Regions from separate parts of the Rhizobium sp. BK212 genome, predicted to be linked through region 3. Evidence: predicted binding sites of a transcription regulator. Region 3 holds the regulator's gene; each other region holds the start of a gene.
What was found. The regulator LexA, encoded in region 3, represses DNA repair genes until DNA is damaged. The targets are predictions, from matches to a motif close to TGTTCNNNNTGTGTTCNG.

Region 1 (5,850 bases), 440 kb from region 3:
CGCTCGAAGCGCAGATGGCGCAGACGCAGAAGATGAATGCTGTGGGCACACTCGCCGGCGGCATCGCGCATGATTTCAACAACGTGCTGACGGCGATCCTGCTGTCCTCCGACCATCTGTTGCTGCAGGCGCGGCCGGCCGATGCCAGCTTCGCCGACCTGATGGAGATCAAGCGCAACGCCAACCGCGCCGCGGTGCTGGTGCGCCAGCTGCTCGCCTTCTCGCGCAAGCAGACGATGCGGCCCTCGGTGCTGAACCTCACCGATGTCGTCGGCGACCTGCGCATGCTGGTCGACCGGCTGCTCTCCGGCACCAACGTCAAGCTCGACGTGCAATATGGCCGCGACCTGTGGCCTGTCAAAACAGACCTTTCGCAGTTCGAGCAGGTGCTGATCAATCTCTGCGTCAATGCCCGCGACGCGATGCCCGAGGGCGGTACGCTGACGCTGCGCACCAAAAACCTGACCGCCGCCGAGGTCTCCGCCTTCAACTATTCCTACATGCCGGCCGAGGATATGGTGCTGATCGAGGTCGCCGATAACGGCACCGGTATCGCGCCTGAGATCATGGACAAGATCTTCGAACCCTTCTTCACCACCAAGGATGTCGGCAAGGGCACCGGTCTTGGCCTTGCCATGGTCTACGGCATCGTCAAGCAGTCGGGCGGTTACATCCAGCCGGAATCCGAAGTCGGCAAGGGCACGACCTTCCAGGTGTTCCTGCCGCGCCACATCCCTGAGCCGGTGGTCGCCGCCGAAGCAGGCTCGATCGACAGCGCCATCGCCGAGATCGGCGTGCGGCCCGAGGCGCCGGCGTCGCAGCAGCCGGAGGATCTGACGGGATCGGCGGTCATCCTGCTCGTCGAGGACGAGGAGGCGGTGCGCCGCGGCGGCAAGCGCATGCTGGAAACGCGCGGCTACACCGTGCACGAGGCGGGCTCGGGCGTCGAGGCGCTGAGCATCATGGAAGAACTCGACGGCAAGGTCGATATCGTCGTCTCCGACGTTGTCATGCCCGAAATGGATGGGCCGACGCTGCTGCGCGAGCTGCGCAAGACCTATCCCGACATGAAATTCATCTTCGTCTCCGGCTATGCCGAAGATGCCTTTGCCCGCAACCTGCCGCCGGATGCGAAATTCGGCTTCCTGCCGAAGCCCTTCTCGCTCAAGCAGCTCGCTGTTGTGGTGAAGGAAACGTTGGACGGGTGAGTGGGGTGCGCCCGAGAGAGGGCGTGCCACACATCGCCTCTATCACGGTTGTGCCGTGCCAGCCCCTCTGCCCGGCAGGCAGAGAGGCTTTTTCGGCACCATCTATCTGTCACGGCCATACCGACCTACCCGTCAATCCTCATTCCGCAGCGCCACCGCAATCTCGGCCGCAAGCCGCGCATTGTTCTCCACCAACGCAATATTGGTCTTCAGGCTCTGGCCGTCCGTCAGGTCGAAGATGGTCGAGAGCAGATAGGGCGTCACAGCCTTGCCGGTGATTTCGTCGCGCTCGGCGCTATCCAGCGCCCGCTCGATATAGATTTCCATCTCCTCGCGTGGGATTTCGTCGGCTTCCGGCACCGGATTGGCGACGAGCATGCCGCCGTCGACACCGAGCTGTTCGCGCACCGTCTGGAAATTGGCGATGGCGGCCGGGCTGTTCAGCGACAGCGGGCTTGATATGCCCGAGGAGCGCGACCAGAAGGCGGGAAATTCCTCGCTCTCATAGGTGACGACAGGCACGCCGCGGGTTTCCAGCACTTCCAGCGTCTTCGGAATGTCGAGAATCGCCTTGGCGCCGGCGCAGACGACGATGACGCCGGTTCGGGCGAGCTCCTCGAGGTCGGCTGATATATCGAAGCTTTCCTCGGCGCCGCGATGTACGCCGCCGATGCCGCCTGTGGCAAAGACGCGGATGCCGGCGCGCGCTGCCGCAATCATCGTCGCCGCGACCGTGGTGGCGCCGGTGCGGCGCTCGGCGATCGCGAAGGCGAGATCGGCGCGCGACACCTTCATCACCTCGGTCGCCTTGGCGAGCTGTTCCAATTCCGCGGCTTCAAGACCGATATGCAACGTGCCATGAATGACGGCGATCGTTGCCGGCACCGCTCCCTGTTCACGGATGATCGTCTCGACGCTGCGGGCCATCTCGATATTGCCGGGATAGGGCATGCCGTGGGTGATGATCGTCGATTCCAGCGCCACAAGCGGCGCGCCGCGCTGCTTGGCGCTGGCAACCTCCTTCGAATAGGCGATCGGCAGAAGAGGGGAGATGGGCTTGGTCATGGTCTTGTCCTGTGATCGACAGAACATGATGCCGAAAAGTGTGGGCGGTTTTCGGACGGCATCATGCTCAACTCTTTAATTAGTCGCTTCAATGCAGAATTCTGATTTTGGGAACAAGGGCAAGCGCCTCATTCAAAAGATCCGGCGTCAGATTTTCGTTGACGGCGTGCCGCGACTGCACGGTCAGCGTGGCGGCCGCGGTGCCGTGGCGGACGGCTTCCTCGAGCGGCAGGCCGAGCATCAAGGCGGCGAGCGTGCCGGCCGCAAGAGAATCGCCGGCACCCGTGACATCGGCGACGGTGTCGGCGATCGGCGGCTGCAGCGTCACGGCGCGGTCCCCGCAAAGCGCGACGAGTTCGCGCCGGCCGCGAGTGACGACGGCATTCCTGATGCCGATCTCGTTCAGCAATGGCGGCCAGCCGGCGGCGTCTTCCGGCTGCTCACCGGTCAGGGCGGCGGCCTCGGCCTCGTTCAGGAACAGGTAGTCGATATCCCCGATGCAGGGTTTCAGCCTGACGACCTTGGCCGGCGAGATGGCGATCGCCGCGACGGGCTTGGCCAGGGAATGCGCCTTGGCGACGATCGCGGCGATTGTCTCTTCCGGCAGGTTGGCATCGAAGAGGATGAAATCATGGGCGGCGAAAGCTTCCCGCACCCAGCGGATGGATAGACGCCGCGGCACGAAGAAACGGTAGAGATCCATGTCGGCGAGGGCGATCACCAGATTGCCGTCCTTCTCGATGATCGCCGTATAGCTCGGCGTCTTGCGGTCGAGGAAGACGAAAGGCCGGTCGTCGATGCCGGCGAAATCGGCGGCTTCGCCGACCAGTTCGCCGTTGGGATCGCCGCCGCGCGGCGAGATCATCGTCACCTGAAAACCGAGCCTTGCGAGATTGCGCGCCGCATTGAAGCCGCCGCCGCCGGGCTCCTCGAACCAGGTGCCGGGATTGCTGGCGCCAGGCGCTGTCTCGCCGGAGATGCGGCCGCGCCGATCGATATGGGCACCGCCGAGAACGAGAATCTTTCTTTTCATTTCAGGCACTCTCCTGATGCCCGACGTGCGAATCGATGGGATGGGTTTTTGTGCGCGGGTGCCGGCACTTTACATCTAAGTCGTTGCTTTTCATCGATAAAACAAATACAGAACACGGGCCGTTTTACCTTTTTCTTTCAATTGTTTGATCGCCTATTGCGAGAGTGGAACAAATAGGGTACAAACTCGACATTGCTTGGGCGGCTTCAATAACCTAAAGGTGGATCGGATGTCTCAGAATTCATTGCGGCTGGTAGAGGACAAATCAGTGGACAAAAGCAAGGCGCTTGAAGCGGCACTCTCACAGATAGAGCGGTCGTTCGGCAAGGGCTCGATTATGAAACTCGGCTCCAACGAGAATGTTGTCGAGATCGAGACGATCTCGACCGGCTCGCTTGGCCTCGATATCGCACTTGGTGTCGGCGGCCTGCCGAGGGGCCGCATCATCGAAATTTACGGACCGGAAAGCTCCGGTAAAACGACGCTTGCGCTGCAGACCATTGCCGAGGCGCAGAAAAAGGGCGGTATCTGCGCCTTCGTCGATGCCGAACATGCGCTCGATCCTGTCTATGCCCGCAAGCTTGGCGTCGATCTGCAGAACCTTCTGATCTCGCAGCCCGATACCGGCGAGCAGGCGCTTGAAATCACCGATACGCTGGTGCGCTCCGGCGCCGTCGACGTCCTCGTCGTCGACTCGGTCGCCGCACTGACGCCACGCGCCGAAATCGAAGGCGAGATGGGCGACAGCCTTCCCGGCCTGCAGGCGCGCCTGATGAGCCAGGCGCTGCGCAAACTCACCGCCTCGATCTCGAAGTCGAACACCATGGTGATCTTCATCAACCAGATCCGCATGAAGATCGGCGTCATGTTCGGTTCGCCGGAAACGACGACGGGCGGCAATGCGCTGAAATTTTATGCCTCCGTACGCCTCGACATCCGCCGCATCGGCGCGGTCAAGGAGCGCGAAGAGGTGATCGGCAACCAGACCCGCGTCAAGGTCGTCAAGAACAAGATGGCGCCACCCTTCAAGCAGGTCGAGTTCGACATCATGTATGGCGAGGGTGTTTCCAAGACCGGCGAGTTGGTTGATCTCGGCGTCAAGGCCGGCATCGTCGAGAAATCGGGCGCCTGGTTCTCCTATAACAGCCAGCGTCTCGGCCAAGGTCGTGAAAACGCCAAGACCTTCCTGCGCGACAATCCGGATCTCGCCCGCGAGATCGAGTTGTCGCTGCGCCAGAATGCCGGCCTGATCGCCGACCGCTTCCTGCAGAACGGCGGACCGGATCCCGATGACGGCGATGGCGATGCCACTGCGGAAATGTAATTTTCGCGCTTGAACTCATCAGTCAGTTCCAGCCGGCCGCATTCCTGATGAGAATGCGGCCGGTTTTGTTTGTCTGCTGGACAGTGGCGGAGGCGAACGTTAAAAGCCGATGGATTTGTATTTACCTGCCTCCGGCAGCATTGAAGGGCATAGCATGAGCGGCGTGAACGATATCCGGTCGACCTTCCTCGACTATTTCAAGAAGAACGGCCATGAGATTGTTCCGTCGAGCCCGCTCGTCCCGCGCAACGACCCGACGTTGATGTTCACCAATGCCGGCATGGTGCAGTTCAAGAATGTCTTCACCGGCCTGGAAAAGCGTCCTTATTCGACGGCGACGACCTCGCAGAAGTGCGTGCGCGCCGGCGGCAAGCACAACGACCTCGACAATGTCGGCTATACCGCGCGTCACCTGACCTTCTTCGAAATGCTCGGCAACTTCTCCTTCGGCGACTATTTCAAGGAGAATGCGATCGAGCTTGCCTGGAAGCTCGTGACCGAAGGTTTTGATCTGCCGAAGCATCGCCTGCTGGTAACCGTCTATTCCGAAGACGAAGAGGCAGCGACGCTGTGGAAGAAGATCGCCGGTTTCTCCGACGACAAGATCATCCGCATTCCGACCTCCGACAATTTCTGGCAGATGGGCGATACCGGCCCCTGCGGTCCGTGCTCGGAAATCTTCATCGACCAGGGCGAGAACGTCTGGGGCGGCCCTCCGGGCTCGCCGGAGGAAGATGGCGACCGGTTCCTGGAATTCTGGAACCTGGTCTTCATGCAGTTCGAACAGACGGAGCCCGGCGTTCGCAACCCGCTGCCGCGTCCGTCGATCGACACCGGCATGGGTCTGGAGCGCATGGCCTGCATTCTGCAGGGCGTTCAGAGCGTGTTCGACACCGATCTCTTCCGGACACTGATCGGCGCCATCGAGGATACGATGGGCCTCAAGGCGGAAGGCAGCGCCAGCCACCGCGTCATCGCCGACCACCTGCGCTCCTCGGCCTTCCTGATCGCCGACGGTGTGTTGCCGTCGAATGAGGGCCGCGGTTATGTCCTGCGCCGCATCATGCGCCGCGCCATGCGCCATGCGCAGTTGCTCGGCGCCAAGGAGCCGCTGATGTACAAGCTGCTGCCGACGCTGGTGCAGCAGATGGGCCGCGCCTATCCGGAGCTGGTGCGCGCCGAGGCGCTGATCTCGGAAACGCTGAAGCTCGAGGAAAACC
Region 2 (5,850 bases), on a different contig from region 3:
TGGTCAGCGACAACTCCACGATAACAGGCCTGCCGCAGCCTTTCGTCGATTTCGGCAACCTGATCTTCTGGGGCATCTTTCCGTCGATCTTCCTGATTGCGATCGTCGTCGTCCTGATCGGCTGGTTCGTGCTGCGCTACACCGTCTTCGGGCGCTTCGTCTTTGCGATCGGCACCAATGAAGAGGCTGTGCGGCTGTCGGGGCATCAGCCGAAAAGATACAAGATCGCGGTCTTCACGATCTCCGGGCTGACCGCCGGCATTGCCGCCATGGTCTATCTGCTCCGCCTCAATGTCGGCAGCCCGGTTGCCGGCATCGGCTATGAGTTGAATGCCATCGCCGCCGTCATCATCGGCGGCACCAGCCTCTCCGGCGGCAAAGGCTCGATCATCGGCACGCTGGTCGGCGCCTGCATTCTGCAGGTGCTGTCGACGGGATTGCAGCTGCTCGGCGCCGACGACAATATCAAGCCGATCGTCATCGGCGCCGTCATCGTGCTCGCCGTTATTCTCGACAGCTATCGCGGCCGGCTGATGCGCATCCTTGAGACGCGATGATCAGGTAGCGCCGGAAGGCCTTGATTGGCCGTTGCGTTTGAAATCTGGCCGACCTACATCTGTCCGGCAGTCAGGAAGGGACGGAAATGGCCAAGATCACCAATGTAGCGGTCCAGATGGATCATGTCGCCGGCATCAATATCGCAGGTGATTCCACCTTCGCCATGAGCCTGGAAGCCCAGGCGCGCGGCTACCGGCTCTTCCATTACACCCCCGACCGCCTGAGCTTCCGCGACGGCAAGCTCTTTGCCAGCGTCGAGCCGATGCTGCTGCGCGACGTCAAGGGCGATCACTTCGAGCTTGGCGCGCCGGAGCGCGTCGATCTCGCGACCATGGATGTCGTGCTGCTGCGCCAGGACCCGCCCTTCGACATGGCCTATATCACCTCGACGCATCTGCTCGAGCGCATTCACCCGAAGACGCTCGTCGTCAACGATCCGGCCTGGGTGCGCAACTCGCCGGAGAAGATCTTCGTCACCGAATTTTCCGACCTGATGCCGAAGACGCTGATCACCAAGGACCCGACCGAGATCCGCCGTTTCCGTGACGAGATGGGCGACATCATCCTGAAGCCGCTCTACGGCAATGGCGGCGCCGGCGTCTTCCATTCGACCCGCGACGACCGCAATCTCTCCTCGCTGCTGGAAATGTTCGGCCAGCTGTTCCGCGAACCCTTCATCGCCCAGCAATATCTGCCCGATGTGCGCAAGGGTGACAAGCGCATCATCCTGGTCGACGGTGAATTTGCCGGCGCCATCAACCGCGTCCCGGCCGAACACGACAGCCGCTCCAACATGCATGTCGGCGGCCGCGCCGAGGCGACCGAACTGACGCCGCGCGAGCAGGAAATCTGCGCCCGCATCGGCCCGGCGCTGAGAGAACGCGGCTTCCTGCTCGTCGGCATCGATGTGATCGGCGATTACATGACCGAGATCAACGTCACCTCGCCCACGGGCATCCGCGAGGTCAAGAAGTTCGGCGGCGCCGATATATCAAGCCTCCTCTGGGATGCGATCGAACGCAAGCGCGGCTGACCGGCAAATTATGCCCGTTTTGATCCCGCGGCCGGGTACAACCCGGTCGCCGCGGATATCCAGATACGTTCCTTGATTGTTCTTGTTTTATTCCCGCTTCCATGCCAGATTGCAACCGCTGGCTCTCAAGGGCCGGGGGCGGTATAAGAGTTTGCGGCAAGGGGATGGGTTTATGGTCGCGCGTGTCAGCACGGTGGCATTCCAGGGCATCGAAGGTGTGCCGGTCGAGGTTCAGGTCATGGTCGCGCCCGGCAAGGTCGGCATGCAGATCGTCGGCTTGCCCGACAAGGCGGTTGCCGAAAGCCGCGAGCGGGTGCAGGCCGCCCTCCATGCCTCCGGCCTGGCGCTGCCGGCCAAACGGGTAACCGTCAATCTGGCGCCCGCCGATCTGCCGAAGGAAGGCTCGCATTTCGATCTGCCGATCGCCTTGGCGCTGATGGCCGCCCTCGGCGCCATTCCCGCCGATGCGCTGTCGGATTTTGTCGTCGTCGGCGAGCTCAACCTCGATGGCACGATCGCCGCCATCGCAGGTGCGCTGCCGGCCGCGATCGGCGCCAATGCGCTCGGCAAGGGGCTGATCTGCCCGGCCGAAAGCGGCGCCGAAGCTGCCTGGGCGGGCGCGGATGTCGATATTCTCGCACCCCGCAGCCTGATCGCTCTTGCCAATCATTTCCGCGGCACGCAGGTCCTATCGAGGCCGGAGGCATCGATCCGCGCCAATGCCGCCAACCTGCCGGACCTTGCCGAGATCAAGGGCCAGGAAAGCGCCAAGCGGGCGCTGGAGGTCGCAGCCGCCGGCGGCCATAATCTCCTGATGGTCGGGCCTCCCGGCTCCGGCAAGTCGATGCTGGCGGCCAGGCTGCCGTCGATCCTCCCGCCGCTTTCGGCCGCCGAACTGCTGGAGGTGTCGATGGTCCACTCGATCGCCGGCCAGCTCTCCGGCGGCAAGCTTTCCGACCGCCGGCCCTTCCGCACCCCGCATCATTCCGCCACCATGGCCGCCCTCGTCGGCGGCGGCCTGCGCGCCCGTCCGGGCGAAGCCTCGCTTGCCCATCACGGCGTGCTGTTTCTCGACGAATTTCCAGAGTTCACGCCGCAGGCGCTCGATGCGCTGCGCCAGCCGCTCGAAGGCGGCGAGTGCGTCATCGCGCGTGCCAATCACCGCGTTTCCTATCCGGCGAAATTCCAGCTGATCGCGGCAATGAACCCCTGCCGCTGCGGCATGGCCGGCGAGCCCGGTCATAGCTGCGCCCGCGGCCCGCGCTGCATGAGCGACTACCAGGCCCGCATCTCCGGGCCGCTGATGGACCGCATCGATATCCGCATCGACGTGCCGGCCGTCTCCGCCGCCGATCTCATCCGGCCGATGGCGGCCGAAAGCAGCGCCGACGTCGCCCGCCGCGTCGCCCGCGCCCGCGAGATCCAGCAGGAGCGCTTCGAAAGTGCCGGCGCAAAAGGCATCGGCACCAATGCCCGCTGCTCCACCGCCATGATCGAGAAAATGGCCGAACCCGACGCCAGCGGCCTGCAGCTGCTGCGCGACGCCGCCGAAAAGATGAAATTCTCCGCCCGCGGCTACCACCGCGTCCTCAAGGTCGCCCGCACCCTGGCCGATCTCGACGGCAAGTCGACAGTCGGCCGCATTCATTTGGCCGAGGCGATTTCCTACCGTATCGCAGGGGAAAGGTTGACGGCGGCGGCGTAGAAGAAAGCGCGTCGAAGCACCCGCTACTCTATGAAGATGTCTACTGCGGTTTTTTGCCGAGGTGTTCCGAATGCTTTACGACATCCATGGCGTTGTAAAAGCTTCCGTCGAAAGCGCATGCGAAGATGACATCCGCACCAATACGTGCTGCTCCACCGCGATGATTGAGAATTTCGAGCTACAGCTGCGCAACCCGTTGGGAGGCAAATTCTCCGCTTGCGATTGTCACTGCATCCCGAGGGTCGCGTTCGCCGATCTCGACAGCATGGCGTCGCGCGATAAGTTAGGCACATGAGGTTGCCTGGTTCGATGACTGGCAGTGGAGGATCTAACCGCTTCCTCTGATCCTCTCCCAATCTGGCCACCAACGATCATTACCTGCAGACCAATAATTAGCATCCGCGAACGCCAAGTTTGAAAGGCTTCCGGAGGGGTCGAAACCAGGGAGTTCCGTCACGCGACGCGAGAACGTGTGACTTTTAGGGTTCATACTTGGCGGAAGCTTCTGAGCGACAGAAACCACCTCCAGTACTGTTGGTTTCGTCAGGACTTGCAAAAGCGCCTCCACCTCGGGCAATTGGGCGCCTCGGATTACACAAAACAGCTCCATCCAAGCCAACGAATTCGGTGGAATGAGAAATCCCAGAGGCAATCCTTGATCGCGAAGAAGCGCCACTTCGTTCGACCAAGCGTCGGCGAGGATAACTTTCTCGCTCAAAAACATCTCGGCGAGTTCCACGGTAGAGCGCCAGTGCTGCGACGTCGACCAAACCTTTTCAATACCTTGCCAAATGGTTCCCATATTTGAAACGAATTAGGATTTTGTCCTGACTGCAAAGCCGCAAACCACATTCTCGTCTGCATATCGTCGAACAGAGCTCGTCGACCCGCGAATCTATCATCGAGCAACAACGAAGCTCCCAATGAGTTAGCTTCAAGTTCAGTGATGGCTTTTCGATTGAATGCGATACCTGTCACGCCATACGTAAGTGGTACGCCGCATAATTTTCCGGTAAGTGCCTTCACAGGTGCCATTATCCCTGGCAGAAAGTCTGAAAGGGTAGGCACCGCACCGTCATTGAAGATGGCGAGCAGGCCGCTGTCTCGGTAACGCCTATAGAATTCGAGGCCTGATGTTTGCACGAGATCAAATGTTCCCGCCGGCGAAGAAGATACCTCTTTGAAAAACGCATACTCATCGCCGAACGCGGTCTGCGAGATGTTCACGCCAGTTTGTGCGGTATACTCTTTAAAGACATTATCACCAATTACTCGTTGTGTGCGGCCGCCCCATCCGGCGAATTTTAGGATCTTTGGGGCTTGTGCTAAGGCGTCAGGAATTCGGATCTGCCCTGCCTCAAAGGCCAGTGCGCATGCAATTAAACTGAATTGTCTCCTAGTTAAGCGTTTGCTAAACGTCAACTTATCGGCGAGGCAAGCCCAGCCCTCTCTGCGACACTTATTGTGATCATCCGTCATCGATGCCCTCACAACATGATCTGCTTCAGATCAAGGTTTTTTAATGGGTTGATCCAAGAAGTTTGCCCATGAAAATGCAGTCCCAATACATGCTGTTCTTCCAAGGTTCGTCTGCGCTCGGCCGCTCCCATGACCATTGAAATCTATGTTCGCTTGGCTTCTCCGGCGTCGGGCACTCGTTCAGGAGCAAATCTCGGACTTTGTCAGGTGCTTCTCCCGCTAAAAATAGGAAAAAAGGATTTCCGGAATCACGCGCTGCCAATATCGTTCCCCCTTCGCGCGCATTATAACCCGTCCTCCCGAGTAAAAAGAGTTCGACTGCAGCCAAGTGCAATGGAAAATTTTCTTCATTCACGACAGCGGCGCCTGTCGCTAATAGTTGAACCGGATATATAAAGTCGTCTACATCCATGCCGTACGCCTTTAACACATTTCGGCAAATCTTGGCGCTCTCGTCTTTGTATAGGCCACCCACGAGTTCAAATTCTGCGCATGTACCCGGTCTAAAGGTGCAGCGCTTATCGGTTTGATCATCTGGGCACAACCTCGGCCACCCTTGTACTATGCAGTTTGTGCCGATTTTCAGGATGCACGGTCGATTTGTGTCGATCCAGGTCAACCAGTTGTGGAACGCCGTGGCGTCGTGTTTCTGAACCGTATAGTGCATTACACCGAGCGCTTGATCTGGCGAAAAGGAAACGTCATGTTTGGGAGCCTCAAACCCAATCCTCCTCGGCGACCTCCACCATCTGCCGTCCTTGCCTTGCGATAGGGCGACTGCTTGGCAACCAATTTCCTCGCCGGCGGCACACAAGAGGCCGTTAAACAAGGTCATGTCTCCGTCGTCACACGGACTCGGATTGTCGACCGTAGGCTCGCGCTGTTTCGAGGGAAAGCGATGGCCATTTCCGTCATCGCAATAAAACGCCTGACTTCTCCAGAAATCCATGCTCTCGTCAAGGTTGTGACCGGCGGCTGCGGCAGTGAGAGTCGCCGTTAGGGTTATAATTGCCGCAATGAATAGCCTAAGCGCCATGGCGATATCCTCACTGATTGCATTTGCTCGTAAAATTGA
Region 3 (5,850 bases):
GACGGTGACCGGCCGTGTCGAACGGCGCGAAGGCGATGGTCGCGGCCGGTGGCGCTACATTCTGGCAGTCACCGGCACCGAGGCGCCGCAGGTGAAGCGGCCGCCGGAACGGATAACCGCGATCGCCCGCGGCGCCGACGCGCCTTTCGAGATCGGTGACATCATCACCGGCAGGGCTCGGCTGACGCCGCCGTCAGGCCCAGCACTTCCAGAGCTCAACGACTTCTCCTTCGGGACCTATTTCGATGGCATCGGCGCCAATGGTTTCTTCTACGGCGCGCCGACGAAAGTCGATTTGCAGGCGGGCCCGCAGGCTGCCAGATCGACGGCGGAAGCTCTGCTCGAATGGCTTTACCGGCTGCGCAGCGGCATCGGCGACCGCATCCGATCGATTCTGCCCGGCGACACCGGCGCTTTTGCCGCTGCTCTGGTGACGGACGAACGGCGCGCCATCTCGAATGCGACCACGGAGGCGCTGCGCCAGTCCGGTCTGGCGCATATCATCGCCATCTCAGGCCTCAACATGGCGCTGTCGGCCGGCATCTTCTTCGTCGGCTTCCGGATGCTGCTCAGCCTCTTTCCCGGCGTCGCCCAGGCCTATCCGACGAAGAAGATCGCCGCCGCCGGCGCGCTCATCGCCGTCACGGCCTATTTCCTGATCTCCGGCTTCGCGGTCTCGGCCGAACGCGCCTTCATCATGATGGCCATCATGCTGATTGCCGTCTTCTTTGACCGGCCGTCGATCAGCCTGCGCAATGTCGCTCTCTCCGCGCTCGTCATCCTCGTCATTTCGCCCTCCGAAGTCCTGGGGCCGAGCTTCCAGATGTCCTTTGCCGCAACCTTGGCGCTCGTGTCGGGCTATCAGCTGTGGAAGGATCGGCGCGTCCGCGAGAGTGCCTTCCTGAAGCTGCCGATCGTCAGGCCTTTTGTCGCGGTTGCGGGTTTCTTCGGCGGTGTCTTCCTGACCTCGCTGATCGGCGGTTTCTCCACCGCACTGTTTTCGATCGAGCATTTTCATCGCCTGACCGCCTACGGCCTGCCGGCAAACCTCGCGACGATGCCGATCATCTCCTTCATCATCATGCCGGCCGGGTTGCTGGCGATGCTGCTCATGCCTTTCGGTTTGGACGTTTTGCCTTGGAAGGTTGTCGGATTCGGCCTCGATCTGGTGATTGCCGTCGCCAAGACCGTGTCCGGCTGGGGTGGCGACATCGGCATCGGCCGCTTGCCCGCCTGGTATTTCGCAGTCGCCGTGGCGGGCTTCCTGCTGCTGACGCTGCTCCGCACCCGGCTCCGCCATATGGGCACGTCGATCATATCAGTCGCAACGCTCATCCTGCTGCTTCTGCCGGTTCCCCGGCCGCCGGATCTGGTGATTTCGGAAGATGGCAGTCTCGTCGCGGTCGTCGAGGCGGCGGCAATGGCCTCCAACCGTGAAAACCCGCCGGATTTCATCTTCGACCAATGGCAGCGCGCGCTGGTCCTGCCGGCGCATGACCCGCCGAAGATGCTGGATGGTCCTGCTGTCCCGCCAGCAGGAGAGGACCGTCGCGTCAGGCTTTCGCGCGATCAGCAGAACGAAGCGAGGGCGGCGATGCGGGCGGCCGCAGCTGACGGTGACGCAAACCGCTTTTCCTGCGTCAAGAAGGCCTGGTGCATATCAAGGCTTGGCAACGGTCATGTGGTCGCCGTCATCGACAATGCCGCCTATCTCGCTCCGGCCTGCGATGCGGCCGATATCGTGGTAACGTCGGTCCGCCTGCGTTTCAACAGCTGCCGCTCAGGCGCGACGCTCTTCACCGGCGAGACGTTGCGCCGGACCGGTTCCGTCGAATTGCGCTTCGCCGAGGCCGGCATGGAGGTCACAACCGCACTCGATGATCTGTCTCGGCCATGGATCCGCCATCGCGCCTATGACTGGCACAGCAACAGCTTTGTCGAAACCGGCCAGGGTGTCAGTGATAGCGGCGAATAAGGCCGACGAGTTTGCCCTGCACCTTGACGCGGTCCGGCCCGAAGATCCGGGTCTCGTAAGCCGGGTTGGCCGCTTCCAGCGCGATCGAGGCGCCCTTGCGGCGGAAGCGTTTGAGTGTCGCTTCTTCGTCGTCGACGAGAGCAACGACGATATCGCCAGGGCTTGCGGTGCTGCCATTGCGAATGATCACGGTGTCGCCGTCGAAAATGCCGGCGTCGATCATCGAATCACCCTTGACCTCCAGCGCGTAGTGTTCACCGGAGCCGAGCATATCGGCCGGAACGACGATGTCGTGGGTGTTGTTCTGGATTGCCGAGATCGGAACGCCGGCGGCGATGCGGCCCATGACCGGCACGGAGACGGAGTTGCCATTGTCGGCGACGGGTTTTGCAGGAGCGGGAGTGGCGACCGGCTGGGGCTTGCCCAGGCTGCCCTCAATGACGCTCGGCGAAAAGCCGCGCCGGGGCTGGATGCTGGGGCTATAGGCCTCCGGAAGCTTGATGACCTCGAGTGCGCGGGCACGGTTCGGTAGGCGGCGAATGAAGCCACGCTCCTCGAGGGCCGTAATCAGCCGGTGAATCCCGGACTTTGAAGCGAGATCCAGGGCGTCCTTCATTTCGTCGAAAGACGGCGGAACGCCGGATTCCTTCATGCGCTCATGAATGAAGAGGAGAAGCTCCTGTTGTTTGCGCGTGAGCATCGACGTTGTGACCTCGTGATTGAAACAAATCCAGAACAGACACTATATGTTCCATATGTGTTCCGCAAGTAGCTAAATTTCCGTAAAACTTGGCGCCAACTCGTTGAGATTTTTATTTTCATTCGCCGGATTGGCCGACAAGTCTTGCCTTGCGCGGCACCGTCGCACATCTCTGCCGTGTCAGGAGAGGGGATATCATGAACGAGCATTCCGCCAAACCGCGCCCGCTGGATCATGTCGTGCTGCCGGTCGTCAATATCGATCTGGCGCGCGAGAGGCTCGGCAAGCTGGGCTTTACCGTTGCCGCCGATGCGCGTCATCCCTTCGGAACGGAGAATGCCTGCGTCTTTTTTGCCGATAAGACCTATCTGGAGCCGCTCGGGATTGCGAGCGTTGGGGAAAGTGAAGCATCGGCGCGGCAAGGCAATGTCTTCACCGCCCGCAACCGCGCCTTCCGATTCCGCTGCGGCGAGGAGGGGCTTTCGGCGGTGGCCTTCGGCAGCGAGGATGCCGATATCGATCATCGGAATTTCGTCGGCGACGGAGCGAGCGCCGGCGAGATGCTGGCGTTCAGCAGGCCGATGACGATGCCGGATGGTTCTGAGAGCATTGCCGGCTTCAAGCTGGCCTTTGCCGGCGACCTGCGCGCGCCCGATCTCTTTCTCTTCACCGTCGAGCGCGTCAATCCGCTGCCGGCCGACCGCAGCGCGCTTGAGGCGCATGCCAATGGCGTGACCGGCATTGCCGAGGTGGTGCTTTGCGCGCCCGATGCGGCTGCCTTCGCCGCCTTCGTCAGTCTTGCCAGCGCGCAATCGGCATTCGAGAAAACCGGTTTCGGCGTCAAGATCGCGGCGTCGAATGTGAAAATCAGCCTGATGACGCCGGAGGGTTTGGAGGCCTATTTCGAGGTCGCTGTCCCATCCGCCGACCGCGGCCTGCGCGGCCGGGCGATTCTCTTCGCTGTCGCCGATCTTGCCGTGACAGAAGCGCATTTGGCTGCTAACGGGGTGACATATACGCGCAAGAACAATCGCATTCTGGTGAAGCCCGCGCCCGGGCAGGGCACGCTTTTCGCCTTCGAGGAAACACGATGAGCACAGATACGAATTCCCAAGTCAAGATCGGCGAGGGCCAGGGCCAGGTCACCTTTTCCAACACCGGCCGCCTGTCGCTGATTGCCGGCCCTTGCCAGATGGAGAGCCGCGACCACGCCTTCATGGTGGCCGGCACGCTGAAGGAGCTTTGCGGAAAGCTCGGCATCGGCCTCGTATACAAGAGCTCCTTCGACAAGGCGAACCGCACCTCGCTTTCGGCCGAACGCGGCATCGGCATTGAAAAGGGCATGGAGATCTTTGCCGACCTCAAGAAGGAATTCGGCTTTCCCGTCCTGACCGACGTTCATACCGCCGAACAATGCGCCGAGGTGGCAAAGACCGTCGATGTCCTGCAGATCCCGGCCTTCCTTTGCCGCCAGACCGATCTTCTCATCGCCGCCGCCAAGACCGGCCGCGTCGTCAATGTCAAGAAGGGCCAGTTCCTCGCTCCCTGGGATATGAAAAACGTCCTGAAGAAGCTCAACGCCAGCGGCAATCCGAACGTGCTGCTGTGCGAGCGCGGCGCCTCGTTTGGCTACAACACGCTGGTTTCCGACATGCGTTCGCTGCCGATCATGGCGTCGATGGGTGCTCCCGTTGTTTTCGACGCCACCCATTCCGTGGCGCAGCCGGGCGGGCAGGGCGATTCCTCGGGCGGCCAGCGGGAATTCGTTGAAACGCTGGCGCGCGCAGCGGTGGCGACCGGCATTGCCGGCGTCTTCCTCGAAACCCATCAGGACCCCGACAATGCGCCTTCCGACGGACCGAACATGGTCTATCTCAAGGACATGCCGCGGCTCCTCGAAAAGCTGCTTGCCTTCGATGCGGTCGCCAAGGCCTGATTACCCAGCTTGACGTTCAACAGTCTGACATGATCGCGCTATAAGCATGTCGCGCAAAACCAAAGAGCAAAGCGCGGACCATGCGAATGTTAGAGATCGCGACGCGCTTTCGTCCACATCGGAACGCTGGTTCGAAGGCTGGCAATTGCGGCATTGTAATTTGCTCGCCTTCGATTAAGACAGGTTTCGAACGACTTATCACCCACTGAGCAGGAAGAACCCATGACTGCAATCACCGATATCATCGCCCGCGAGATTCTCGATAGCCGTGGCAATCCCACCGTCGAAGTCGATGTCTATCTCGAAGACGGCAGCATGGGCCGCGCGGCTGTTCCCTCGGGCGCCTCGACGGGCGCGCATGAGGCGGTCGAACTGCGCGACGGCGGCAAGCGCTACCTCGGCAAGGGCGTGCAGAAGGCGGTCGATGCCGCCAACACCGAGATCTTCGATGCGATCGGCGGCATCGACGCCGAAAACCAGATCCAGATCGACAACATCATGATCGAGCTGGACGGCACGCCGAACAAGTCGCGCCTCGGCGCCAACGCCATCCTCGGCGTGTCGCTCGCCGTCGCCAAGGCTGCCGCCCAGGCTTCCGGCCTGCCGCTCTACCGTTATGTCGGCGGCGCTTCCGCCAGCCTGCTGCCGGTGCCGATGATGAACATCATCAACGGCGGCGCCCATGCCGACAACCCGATCGATTTCCAGGAATTCATGATCCTGCCGGTCGGCGCCGATACGATCGCCGAAGCCGTGCGCATGGGTTCGGAAGTCTTCCATACGCTCCGCAAGGAACTTGCCGCACAGGGCCACAACACCAATGTCGGCGACGAAGGCGGTTTCGCACCGGGCCTGAAGAGCGCTTCCGAAGCCCTCGACTTCATCGTCAAGTCGGTCGAAAAAGCCGGCTACAAGCCGGGCGAGGACATCTACCTCGGCCTCGATTGCGCCTCGACGGAATTCTTCAAGGACGGCAAATACGTTCTCGAAGGGGAAGGCCGCACGCTCGAATCGGGCGCCATGGCCGAATATCTGGCCGAACTCGCCGCCAAGTACCCGATCATCTCGATCGAGGACGGCATGGCTGAAGACGACTGGGATGGCTGGAAGACGCTGACCGACCTGACCGGCAAGAAGACCCAGCTCGTCGGCGACGATCTCTTCGTCACCAATTCTGCTCGTCTTCGCGATGGCATCCGCATGGGTGTCGCCAACTCGATCCTCGTCAAGGTCAACCAG

Region 1: a site for LexA is predicted at 3,404-3,421, ahead of recA (recombinase RecA). Genes of this name have one in related genera too.
Region 2: a site for LexA is predicted at 1,669-1,686, ahead of FHT79_RS15955 (YifB family Mg chelatase-like AAA ATPase). Genes of this name have one in related genera too.

What each region holds. Positions count from the first base shown of each region.
Region 1 is NZ_JACIFS010000003.1:211,296-217,145, forward strand. Features, by position in the region: gene FHT79_RS10990 (PAS domain-containing sensor histidine kinase) at 1-1,208, shown strand, start outside; gene FHT79_RS10995 (pseudouridine-5'-phosphate glycosidase) at 1,341-2,273, opposite strand; gene FHT79_RS11000 (carbohydrate kinase family protein) at 2,362-3,306, opposite strand; gene recA (recombinase RecA) at 3,536-4,630, shown strand; gene alaS (alanine--tRNA ligase) at 4,785-5,850, shown strand, end outside.
Region 2 is NZ_JACIFS010000004.1:258,977-264,826, forward strand. Features, by position in the region: gene FHT79_RS15945 (ABC transporter permease) at 1-557, shown strand, start outside; gene gshB (glutathione synthase) at 644-1,591, shown strand; gene FHT79_RS15955 (YifB family Mg chelatase-like AAA ATPase) at 1,764-3,296, shown strand; gene FHT79_RS15960 (hypothetical protein) at 3,367-3,591, shown strand; gene FHT79_RS15965 (hypothetical protein) at 3,625-4,035, opposite strand; gene FHT79_RS15970 (hypothetical protein) at 4,011-4,775, opposite strand; gene FHT79_RS15975 (hypothetical protein) at 4,816-5,811, opposite strand; gene FHT79_RS15980 (hypothetical protein) at 5,822-5,850, opposite strand, start outside.
Region 3 is NZ_JACIFS010000003.1:654,997-660,846, reverse strand. Features, by position in the region: gene FHT79_RS13160 (ComEC/Rec2 family competence protein) at 1-1,975, shown strand, start outside; gene lexA (transcriptional repressor LexA) at 1,956-2,675, opposite strand; gene FHT79_RS13150 (VOC family protein) at 2,873-3,769, shown strand; gene kdsA (3-deoxy-8-phosphooctulonate synthase) at 3,766-4,611, shown strand; gene eno (phosphopyruvate hydratase) at 4,834-5,850, shown strand, end outside.